Linked DNA regions of Nonomuraea africana. The protein of the gene in region 2 binds, or shares a complex with, the protein of the main gene of each other region. Links are inferred from orthologs where the notes say so. Each region holds a gene or a part of one and is shown on either strand. Other genes may lie near its edges.

Evidence for each region.
Region 1: the proteins of uvrB (region 2) and pcrA are in contact, whole or in part, in a crystal structure (PDB 7EGT), measured with the Thermus thermophilus proteins. The link is inferred for Nonomuraea africana from one-to-one orthologs. Residues at the interface, in WP_096411307.1 of Thermus thermophilus: Glu23, Leu25, Arg26, Asp27, Gly28, Glu29, Arg30, Phe31, Arg55, Glu326, Asp327, Phe328, Glu379, Ser382, Gln383, His398, Gly400, Arg401; in WP_096412145.1 of Thermus thermophilus: His654, Arg656, Phe657, Gln666, Asp668, Glu669, Lys680, Arg681, Leu682, Ser683, Lys685, Tyr686, Ala687.

The regions. Positions count from the first base shown.
Region 1 is NZ_JADBEF010000001.1:8,535,790-8,541,484, forward strand. What follows is about bases 306-3,271. They hold pcrA (DNA helicase PcrA), read left to right. Parts: upstream 306-645; coding sequence 646-2,898; downstream 2,899-3,271. Other genes in these bases: H4W81_RS40955 (PIG-L deacetylase family protein), read right to left, coding at 306-548. Also shown: more of H4W81_RS40955, read right to left, coding at 1-305; H4W81_RS40970 (hypothetical protein), read right to left, coding at 3,839-4,132; H4W81_RS40975 (pyridoxamine 5'-phosphate oxidase family protein), read right to left, coding at 4,143-4,658; H4W81_RS40980 (nitroreductase family deazaflavin-dependent oxidoreductase), read right to left, coding at 4,664-5,098; H4W81_RS40985 (hypothetical protein), read right to left, coding at 5,123-5,695. UniProt on the Escherichia coli protein: A helicase with DNA-dependent ATPase activity. Unwinds DNA duplexes with 3'-5' polarity. Translocates on single-stranded DNA with 3'-5' polarity. Initiates unwinding more efficiently from a nicked substrate than double-stranded DNA.
Region 2 is NZ_JADBEF010000001.1:4,270,656-4,276,370, forward strand. What follows is about bases 1,168-4,153. They hold uvrB (excinuclease ABC subunit UvrB), read right to left. Parts: upstream 3,722-4,153; coding sequence 1,613-3,721; downstream 1,168-1,612. Other genes in these bases: H4W81_RS20210 (GntR family transcriptional regulator), read left to right, coding at 1,168-1,481; H4W81_RS20220 (sigma factor), read left to right, coding at 3,924-4,153. Also shown: H4W81_RS20205 (beta-galactosidase), read right to left, coding at 1-724; more of H4W81_RS20210, read left to right, coding at 834-1,167; more of H4W81_RS20220, read left to right, coding at 4,154-4,349; H4W81_RS20225 (SPFH domain-containing protein), read left to right, coding at 4,433-5,715. UniProt on the Escherichia coli protein: The UvrABC repair system catalyzes the recognition and processing of DNA lesions. A damage recognition complex composed of 2 UvrA and 2 UvrB subunits scans DNA for abnormalities.

The DNA.
Region 1 (5,695 bases), 4.3 Mb from region 2 along the record:
CGGTCGATCTGGTCAGTGATGTCCACGAAGTGGTTGGGGTCCGTGCCGCCGATCAGCCAGACCTCGCTGACCGTCCACGCCTCCAGGTCGGCCAGCTCGGCGTAGGCGTAGGGGTTGCGCGCGTCGGGGTAGACGGCGTCGAGCGTGGCGGCGCCGACCGCGCGGTGGTCGGGGTGGCTGGGGCCGATGAACTGGTAGTTGCGCTCAGGAGTGCTGGTGATCACCACGTCGGGACGCACCTGACGGATCACCCTGGCGATGTCGCGCCGCAGCTCGATGGTGGGCTCCACCCTGCCGTCGCGGTAGCCGGACAGGAACCGCACGTCGGTGACGCCGACCGCCTTGGCGGCCGCGGCCTGCTCGGCCCTGCGCAGCTCGGCCATGCCCTCTCCGTCGACCTCACGTTCGTTGCCTCCCGCGTCGCCTGAGGTGACGAGCAGGTAGGTCACCTCGACGCCCTTGTCGACGAACTGCGCGATCGTGCCGGCGGCGCCGAAGTCGACGTCGTCGGGGTGCGCGGTCACCACCAGAACTCGGGCGATCTCCATGGTCTCTCCTTTACGAAGGGGGCTCGTTCTCGGAACCAGACAAGGCTGCGGGGCATTCCTGGACGCGTTTGTCGGTGGCGCGCTTTAACCTAGGTCCGTGCCCACCCAAGTCTCTGTTGACCACCCCTTGCTCGACGGCCTCAACCCGCAGCAGCGCGAGGCCGTGATCCATCACGGCAGCCCGCTGCTCATCGTCGCGGGGGCGGGTTCAGGCAAGACTCGGGTGCTCACCCACCGCATCGCCTATCTCCTGGCCGAGCGCGAGGTCCATCCCGGCGAGATCCTCGCGATCACCTTCACCAACAAGGCCGCCAAGGAGATGAAGGAGCGCGTCGACCGGCTGATCGGCCCCCGCTCCAAGGCCATGTGGGTGATGACCTTCCACAGCGCCTGCATGCGCATCCTGCGCAAGGAGGCCAAGCGGCTCGGCTATCCCTCCAGCTTCTCCATCTACGACCAGGCCGACTCCCAGCGGCTCATGGCGATGGTCTGCCGCGAGATGGACCTCGACCCCAAGCGCTACCCGCCGCGCTCGTTCTCCGCCCAGGTCAGCAACTTCAAGAACGAGCTGATCGACTACGAGAGCGCCATCGACAGGGCGGGCTCGCACCTCGAGAAGACGCTCGCGCAGGCCTACAAGGCCTACCAGCTCAAGCTGACCGAGTCCGGCGCAATGGACTTCGACGACATCATCATGAACACGGTGGTGCTGTTCCAGCTCTTTCCCGAGGTGGCCGAGCACTACCGCATGCGCTTCAGGCACGTGATGGTCGACGAGTACCAGGACACCAACCACGCCCAGTACATCCTGATCAGGGAGCTGGTCGGGCGGCCACAGCTGACCACCGTCGACGGCGAGCCCGTGCGGTCCGGGGCCGACCAGTCCGAACTGTGCGTCGTCGGTGACGCCGACCAGTCGATCTACGCCTTCCGCGGCGCGACGATCCGCAACATCCTCGAGTTCGAGCGCGACTACCCCGACGCGCGCACGATCCTGCTCGAGCAGAACTACCGCTCCACCCAGAACATCCTGGCCGCCGCCAACTCGGTCATCTCGCGCAACGAGTCGCGCAAGCCGAAGAACCTCTGGTCCGACCAGGGCGACGGGCCGAAGATCGTTGGCTACGTCGCCGACAACGAGCACGACGAGGCGATGTTCGTCGCCCAGGAGGTCGACAAGCTCACCGACGAGGAGGGCGTGCGCCCCGGCGACGTGGCGGTCTTCTACCGCACCAACGCCGCCTCCCGCGTGTTCGAGGAGATCTTCATCCGCACCGGCCTGCCGTACAAGGTAGTCGGGGGCGTGCGCTTCTACGAGCGCAAGGAGGTCAAGGACCTGCTGGCCTACCTGCGGGTGCTGGCCAACCCCAACGACGTGGTCTCCCTGCGGCGCATCCTCAACGTGCCCAAGCGCGGCATCGGCGACCGCGCCGAGGCGCTGGTCGAGGCGCTTTCCTCGCGTGAGCGCATCTCCTTCTGGGAGGCGCTGCGCAGGGCGGAGGAGGCGTACGGCATGGCGACCAGGTCGCTCAACGCCATCCGCGAGTTCGTCGCGATGATCGACGACCTGATCGGCAAGGCCGAGGGCGTGCCGCCGTCGGCGCTGGCCGAGGAGATCCTGGTGTCGACCGGCTACCGCGCCGAGCTGGAGGCCTCCGAAGACCCGCAGGACGAGTCGCGCCTCGAGAACCTCAACGAGCTCATCTCGGTCGCCTCCGAGTTCGAGGAGGCCAACCCCGAGGGCACGCTGGTGGAGTTCCTCGAGCAGGTCTCGCTGGTGGCCGACGCCGACCAGATCCCCGAGGGCGACGGCGGCCAGGGCGTGGTGACGCTGATGACCCTCCACACCGCCAAGGGCCTCGAGTTCCCCGTCGTCTTCCTCACCGCGATGGAGGACGGCGTCTTCCCGCACATCCGCTCGCTGGGCGAGCCGAAGGAGCTGGAGGAGGAGCGCCGTCTGGCCTACGTCGGCATCACCCGCGCCGAGAAGCGCCTCTACCTCACCAGGGCCGCGGTGCGCAGCTCGTGGGGCTCGCCGTCGTTCAACCCCGCCTCGCGCTTCGTCAACGAGGTGCCGGCCAAGCTCATCGAGTGGCGCACCGACCCCGAGAAGTCGGCGTGGAGCGCGGCCACGACGCGCAAGGAGGCCCCCGCGCCCGCCGCGCGCCGTCCGGGCGGCAAGCAGCTGCCCTCGCTCACGCCGGGTGACCGGGTCACGCACGACGCCTTCGGGCTGGGCACGGTCGTGTCGGTGGACGGCGTGGCGGAGAAGACCAAGGTGAAGATCGACTTCGGCAGCGGCGGCGAAAAGACCCTGCTCCTCGCCTACGCTCCGCTGGAGAAGCTCTAGGAAACGGGTCCGCCTAGGGCGTGTCCCGTGGATCTTTGATGGTGGTTTGGTGTAGATCAGTCCAGTGGAAGATCGCCTGAAGCGTCATGATCTGACCGATGCCGAGTGGGAACGGCTGGCGCCGCTGCTGCCGGTCAACCCGCGGCAGGGCGGCCGATGGGCCGATCACCGAACGGTCATCAACGGGGTCTTCTTCCGGGTCCGGACCAACATCACCTGGCGTGACCTGCCGCCCTGGTACGGGAACTGGAAGACCGTCTACAACCGGCATCGCCGCTGGTCGATGGATGGCACCTGGGAGAAGATCCTGGACGGGCTGCGCGCTGGATGCGATGAGGCCGAGGGGGAGGACTGGACGGTGAGTGTGGATTCCACTGTGGCGCGCGCTCATCAGCATGCCGCCGGAGCTCGTCGTGAGCCGCCCGCCGACATCCCGTCAAAGGGGACGGCGTAGATCACAAACCGGGCACGGGCCGGGAGGCGCTGGGCCGCTCACGGGGCGGGTGGAGCACGAAGATTCACCTGGTCGCCGACCGGCGCTGCCGGCCGATCGCCCGGATCATCAGCCCCGGTCAGCACGGCGATAGCCCGTACTTCCGGCGCATCCTGGAGCGGGTGCGCATCCGGCGTCGCGGTCTGGGCCGTCCTCGCCGGCGTCCGATACGTGTGCTGGCCGACAAGGCCTACTCCTCGCGCGCCAATCGCTCCTACCTGCGCCGACGCGGCATCCAGGCGGTCATCCCGATCAAGAAGGATCAGCAGGCCAACCGACTCAACCGGGGGCGTAAGGGCGGGCGACCGCCCGGCTTCGACGCCGAGCGGTACAAGGAGCGCAATACCGCCGAGCGGTGCGTCAACAAGCTCAAGGGCCACCGCGCGGTGGCCCTTCGCACCGACAAGCGCGAACGCATCTACGAGGGCACCATCGACGTCGCCTCGATCAGGATCTGGCTCCGTGACCCTGTCCTATGATCCACGGGACACGCTCTAGTCCCAGTTGATCGTCTTGCTGACCTGGCTCGCGGGCGGTGGCGTCACCGTGACGGCGCCGCCCCAGCCGGAGTAGCTCGCGCTGCAGCACCTTCGCGCCGGTCTTCGAGAGCAGGGCGGTCTGCTCCTTGACCGCGAAGCCGCGGCCGGCGGTGACCTTGCCCTTCAGCGCGCTGACCGGATCGGGGGGCGTCGCATGGGCGGGGGCGGCCACCAGGACGACGGCCATGATCATGCTTTTCACCCGCAGCATCCTACGGACGGCGATCTTCCTGCGGCGGAGCCACCCAGATCCTGGAAGGGCGGCCGGTCGCCAGGTCCCTGCCACGCAACACCTGGATCCGCCACGGGTCCATGCGCAAGAGGTGGTAGCCGGGGTCTTCCGGCCCCCGCCGCCAGTAGGACTGGGGGTCGTAGCCGACGCCCGGCGGGCTGCCCTGCCGGTAGAGCTCCCACACCGCCTTCTTCACCGCCTCGTCGGTCTCCCACCTGGCCACGGTGTCGACGGCCACGGTGTTCTGCGCGGGGCTCCAGTAGGAGAAGGTGGCGTGCGGATTGCCGGCCAGATGCGCCCGCTTCACCGGGGTGTCGAAGGTGGCCAGCCAGCCCACGGGGCTGTCGCCGGTCATCTCCCAGATCGGCAGCAGCACCCGCGAGCGCGGCCTGCCCTTGGCGTCGACGGTGGTCATGGTGGCGTACACCACGTCGCCGACGATGTCCTCGAAGTCCTGTCTGATCGCCGAGAACGCGGCGACCCTGTGCGCGGCCACGGCGCTCAGACCCTTTCCAGGACGACGACGGGGATCTCCTGCCTGGCCAGCGCCGCGTAGCGCCGGTAGACGGGGGCCACGGAGGTCATCAGCCGCCACAGCCTGTTGCGCTCGGCGCCCTGGGCGGTGCGGGCGCGCACGGCGAACCGCTCGGCGCGGACCTGCACCTCGGCCTCGGGGTTCGCGCGCAGGTTCAGGTACCAGTTCGGCAACCCGGGGGCGCCCGGGACGCTGCCCGAGGCCACCAGGATGTAGCGCTCGCCGTCCTGGCCGAAGAACACTCCGGTACGGCGGCGCGTGCCGCTCTTCCTGCCCACGGTGGTGAGGACGAGGTTGGTCACGCCGCCTTCGAGGAAGCCGTCCTCGCCGCCGGAGTCGAGGTAGCGGCGGACGTGTTCGGCGACCGAGAGGTCGGGGCTGTCGGTGACGTCTGCGTTCATGGCGTCATCGTGCAGCCCCGGACTTCAGTGTTCCTTCGGAAGCGCTTCGGTGAGCTTCATGGCCGCCTCACCGGGGAGTTCGAGCTCGGGAAGGTCGTCCTGCGACATGACCAGGTCCGCGGGCGGCGGCTCGACGGTGACCCTGGCGCCCCAGCCCGTGAAGCGCTGGTCCGAGTTGATGCCCAGCATCATGTCGTCGTTCGTTTTGTGCGAGAGCCTGGTGGCAAGGCGGGTGACCCGGCCCTTGGCGTCGAACCAGAGCGCCCACGCCAGCTTCGGGTCGCTTCCCGGCCTTCCGCCCAAGGGGAGGCCAGGGATCTTGGAGACGCGAATGGAGCCCTTGGCGGTGCGGGGGGTGACGGACGAGGCGGTGGCGAGCAGCGCCTCCAGCGTGCCGGGGTGGAAGAGGTCGACCCCGAAATCCGCGAAACTTTCCTCGCGATAGTCGGTGTACACCCACTTCTTGTCCAGCGGGAGCCTGCCGATCAGCCGGCCGCCCGAGGTGTAGCTCTTGCCCTTGGCCCTGATGAGCAGCGTCGGAAAGCGGAGGTCGTCTTCGATGAGCTCGCTCTTGAGCGGCGTGTAGAGCGAGGTCGA
Region 2 (5,715 bases):
GCGTGACCTCGCGCAGCGCGTCCCGCTCGGCGGTGAACAGCTCCAGCAGCGCGTCGCTGCAGAAGCGGCGCCAGTCGAGGAGTTGGGCCGGGTTGACGGGGCCTGGCGCCTTGCGGGGCGGCTCGATCTGCTCGAACCCCGTGTAGTGCTGACCCCAGCAGGAGGTGCCCCAGGCGGTGTTCAGCGCGCCGACCGTGCCGTAGCGGGCCTGCAGCCAGGCGCGGAAGTGGCGGGCGGACTCGGGGCAGAAGCATTCGAGCGTGTGGTCGGCGTACTCGTTGCCGACGTGCCACATCGCCAGCGCCGGATGCTCGGCGTACCGGGTGGCGATCGCCGTCGCGAGGCGCACGGTGTGCTCGCGGAAGACCGGCGAGCTGGGGCAGTATCCCTGCCGGGACCCGAACTCCAGCCGCACTCCATGGGCGTCGACCGGCATGGCCTCCGGGTGCGCCCTGACCAGCCAGGGCGGCGGGGTGGCGGTCGCGGTGGCCAGGTCGGCGGACACCCCGTGCTCGTGGAGGAGGTCGAGGACGCGGTCCAGCCACCCGAAGTCGTACACGCCCGGCGCGGGCTCGAGCCGCGACCAGGAAAAGACCGCGACGGTGGCCATGGTGACCCCGGCCTCGGCCATGAGCCGGACGTCCTCGGCCCAGACCTCCTCCGGCCATTGCTCGGGGTTGTAGTCACCGCCGAACAGCAGCCCCGGCACTCGGGTCAGGCGCACTCCTTTGATCCTTTCTGGATGTCCGTAAATCTGTATTCAGAATTCATAGTGTAGTATTTTGCATTACGTCAAGCGCTAAGCAGATCAGGGCCAAGACCTAAGGAGCCTCATGCCGATCGAGCGGCGACCGCTACGCGAGCAGATCAGGGAAGAGCTGCTGAGCAGGCTCGATCGGGGTGACTTCGCCGCGGGGACGGACATCAACGAGGTCGCGCTGGCGACCGAGCTCGGCGTCAGCCGCACCCCGCTGCGCGAGGCCCTGATCACCTTGGCGGGCGAGGGCGTGCTGGAAAGCAACCAGGGCAAGGGATTCCGGTTCGCGCCGGTGAGCCGGAACGAGTTCAGGGAGCTCTGCGAGATCGTCGCCGCGCTGGAGTCGCTGGCTCTCGAGCGCTCCGACCCCGCCTACCTGCGTGAGATCGCGCCCAAGCTACTCACGCTGGCCCGCGACTTCCCCGACAGCGTCGCCGAGCAGCAGGTGATAGAACGCCACGACGACGAGTGGCACGACCTGCTGCTGAGCGGCTGCCGCAACGAGCGCCTGCTGGATCTCATCACCAGCGTCAAGGCCGGGATGCGCCGCTACGCCCACCTGCTCGCGGGCGACGAGACGCCCCTGGAGCGCGAGCAGGCCGAGCACTGCCGCGTGGCCGAGCTCCTCATGGCCGGCGACCTGCCCCAGGCCGCCGAGGCCCTGCGCGACAACTGGGTCAACGGGATGGAGCGGATGATGTCGCGCATCCCCGCCTCCTCCTGACGGAGCATGCGTGATGGACGGGCGGCCACCGATCCCCCGAGGGGCACGGAGAAGCCCCGGGTACGACGCGGGACCCGCCCCGGCTCAGCGTCTCCAGGCAGGTCCCGTGTGGTGTTGCGGGCGGGAGAGGGCTACTTGATGCCGGCCTCGCGCATGTCCCTCAGCTCCCGCTTGAGCTCCTTGATCTCGTCGCGGAGCCGGGCCGCGACCTCGAACTGCAGGTCCGCCGCCGACTGGTGCATCTGCTCGGTCAGCGACTCGATCAGCGACTCCATCTGCGCGCGCGGCATCTCGCCCGCGATCGCCTTCGCGTGCTGCCCCGCCTGGCGAGCCGCGAACCCCGGCACGGGGGCCTTGCCGCGCGACTGCTGCCGCCCGCTGCCCATCAGCTGCTCGGTGTCGGCGTCCTCGCGCTGCAGCGAGTCGAGGATGTCGGCGATCTTCTTGCGCAGCGGCTGCGGATCGACGCCGTTGGCCTCGTTGTAGGCGATCTGCTTGGCCCGCCGCCGTGAGGTCTCCTCGATCGCCCGCTCCATCGACGGGGTGATCTTGTCGGCGTACATGTGGACCTGCCCGGAGACGTTTCGCGCCGCGCGGCCGATCGTCTGGATCAGCGAGGTCTCCGAGCGCAGGAAGCCCTCCTTGTCGGCGTCGAGGATGGCCACCAGCGACACCTCGGGCAGGTCGAGGCCCTCCCGCAGGAGGTTGATGCCGACCAGCACGTCGTACTCGCCCATCCGCAGCTCGCGCAGCAGCTCGATGCGGCGCAGCGTGTCGACCTCGCTGTGCAGGTAGCGCACCCTGATGCCGAGCTCGAGCAGGTAGTCGGTGAGGTCTTCGGACATCTTCTTGGTCAGCGTGGTGACCAGGACCCGCTCGTCCCTGTCGGCGCGCTCGCGGATCTCGTGCACCAGGTCGTCGATCTGCCCCTTGGTGGGCTTGATGACGACCTCGGGGTCGACCAGGCCGGTCGGGCGGATGACCTGCTCGACGACCTCGCCTTTGACTCTGCCCAGCTCGTAGGTGCCGGGGGTGGCCGACAGGTAGACGGTCTGGCCGATCCGCTCCAGGAACTCCTCCCACTTCAGCGGCCTGTTGTCCATCGCCGACGGCAGGCGGAAGCCGTGGTCGACGAGGGTGCGCTTGCGGGAGGCGTCGCCTTCGTACATGGCGCCGATCTGCGGCACGGTCTGGTGCGACTCGTCGAGCACCAGCAGGAAGTCTTCGGGGAAGTAGTCGAGCAGCGTGTTGGGCGCGCTGCCGGGCTCGCGGCCGTCCATGTGCCGCGAGTAGTTCTCGATGCCCGAGCAGGTGCCGACCTGGCGCATCATCTCGATGTCGTAGGTGGTGCGCATGCGTAGACGCTGCGCCTCCAGCAGCTTGCCCTGCCGCTCCAGCTCCGCGAGGCGCTCGACCAGCTCGGCCTCGATGCCCTCGACGGCCCTGGCCATGCGCTCCTCGCCCGCGACGTAGTGGGAGGCGGGGAAGATGTAGAGCTCTTCGTCCTCGGTGATGACGTCGCCGGTCAGCGGGTGCATCGTGGAGAGCTTCTCGATCTCGTCGCCGAACATCTCGATGCGGACGGCCAGCTCTTCGTACTTGGGGATGATCTCGATCGTGTCGCCGCGCACCCTGAAGGTGCCGCGGGTGAAGGCCAGGTCGTTGCGGGTGTACTGCATGTCGACCAGGCGGCGCAGCAGCTGGTCGCGGTCGACCTCCATGCCGACGCGGAGCCTCGCCATGCGGTCGACGTACTCCTGCGGGGTGCCCAGGCCGTAGATGCACGAGACCGAGGCGACCACGATCGTGTCGCGCCTGGTCAGCAACGAGTTGGTGGCCGAGTGGCGCAGCCGCTCGACCTCGTCGTTGATCGAGGAGTCTTTCTCGATGTAGGTGTCGCTCTGCGGGACGTAGGCCTCTGGCTGGTAGTAGTCGTAGTAGGAGACGAAGTACTCGACCGCGTTGTTGGGCAGCATCTCGCGCAGCTCGTTGGCGAACTGCGCGGCCAGCGTCTTGTTGGGCTGCATGACGAGGGCGGGACGCTGCAACCGCTCGATCAGCCAGGCGACCGTGGCCGTCTTGCCGGTGCCCGTGGCGCCGAGCAGGACGCTGTCCTTCTCACCCCTCGCGACCCTGCGCTCCAGCTCGGCGATCGCCGTCGGCTGGTCGCCGGAAGGGGTCATCTCGGTGACGACCTCGAAGGGCGCCACCTTCCGCTGCAAATCTGTTACCGGCCGCATGTTTCTCACTGTAGGTGGTGGCACCGACATTTCTTACGGCGAGCCGCCCCACCCCACCCCACCCCGGTCACCGGCTGACCCACGTCCGAGCACGCCACTCCAGCCGGACTCCGGTCCCCGCCGTCACGTCAGGGTCGTCTTTCCGGCCACTCGTGAACGTGTGCCCCCTCCACACCGTCTATATCGGGATGGAAGGGACCACATGACCGACGACCTGCTGTTCGAGACGTTCGTCGCCGACCGGGCCGACGCGCTGATGAGATGCGCCTACGCGCTCACCGGCAACCCGCACGACGCGGCGGATCTGGTGCAGGAGGCGCTGGTGCGGCTGCGCGGCTCCTGGTCGCGCGTGCGCGGCAAGCACGATCCCGAGAGCTACGTGAGGGTGACGATGACGCGCCTGCACATCACGGTGTGGCGCAGGCGGCGGCGCGAGTACCTCGCGGGGGAGCCTCCCGACCGGCAGGTCGCCGACACGCCGTCGCTGTGGGCCGACTTCGACTCCGACCTGTGGAGGCGGCTGCCCAGGCGCCAGCGGGCGATGATCGTGCTGCGCACCCCGGGCCTGTTCGCCTACGAGCTGGACGGCAAGCTGATCCTCGTCGACCTCACCGTAGCCGGACGCTGACCGTGTCGAAATCCTTTTGCAAGCGATCATCAAGGGATGGCCGATACGGTACGTATTCCCCCTGATTCGATGAGAGAGGTGCGATGTCTCGACCAAGAGAGGCCCTGATCCAGGCAGGTCAGGGCATAGCCCAGGCCGTGGCCCAAGGCGGCGACGTACGGCAGGCCATGGGGCAGGCCGTCGAGCAGGCCATGGGACAGGCAGGGCAGCTGGCCGGGCAGGCACCTGGTTTCCAGCTCAACCCGCGCGACTTCCTGGCCGCCCGTGACGGCGGTGCCTCGGTCGGCACGGTGATCGAGGCCCGCACGGCCTCCCTGAACGAGGCCGGCGAGATCATCAGCCGCAGCTTCACCGAGCAGGGCAGGAACGGCGAGCCGCTGCACGTCATCTCGCCCGTCGTGATCCCCAAGGGGAGCACGGCGAAGGTGCTCATCCCGCTCGGCATCCTCGTGGTGCTCGGCCTGGTCGGCGCGCTCGGCAACGTCGTGCCCGGCATCGACGTGCTGTTCGGCCCGCACTACTGGCTGGTGCTGGTGCTGGCCGCCGCCTTCCTGTGGTGGCGGCGCAGCGTCGTCATGGTGCCGGAGGGCTGCAAGGCGCTGATCACCAAGTTCGGCAAGCTGGTGCACATCGCCGACCCCGGCAGGGTGACGCTGTTCAACCCGTGGAAGCGGGTCAGCTACATCGTCAACACCACCCGCGAGTACCCGTTCAACGCGCCCATCCGCGAGGCGCCGACCCAGCAGGGCGTCAAGGCGAGCGTCGACCTGTTCCTGCAGTTCAGGATCGAGAACCCGGCGGAGTTCATCTTCGTGCTCGGCTCGGTCAGCGGCTTCCAGTCCAAGCTGCAGAACGCCATCAGCGAGGTCACCCGCTCGCTCATCTACGCCCAGCGCGCCGAGGACATCTACGACCTGGTGGGCGAGAGCACGCTCGGCATGCTCGACAACCTCAACCAGCAGTTCCTGCCTGCCGTACGGCTGACGGATGTCAACATCACGCACGCCGAGCCGTCCAGCCAGGAGTACCGGATGGACCTGGCGGCCCCCGAGATGGTCAGGGTGGCCAAGGAGGCCTACACCTACGAGTACGAGCTGCAGCTGCGCAAGGAGCAGAACGAGGGCGACCTGATCAAGGAGCTCGCCGGGCTTCAGGAGACGCTGAGCGCCATCCAGGCCGAGATCGCCGCCTACCAGGCGCGCATGGACACCGCGCTGGAGCGGGCCTCCCACCAGGCCAAGGCGCAGGCCAGGCAGCGGCTGGTGGAGGCGGAGTCGACCGCCAACGCCAACGCCGCGCTGCTGGAGGCGCAGGCGCTCGACATCCGCGCGCTGTCGGCCGCCGAAGCCCCCGAGATCCTCGACTA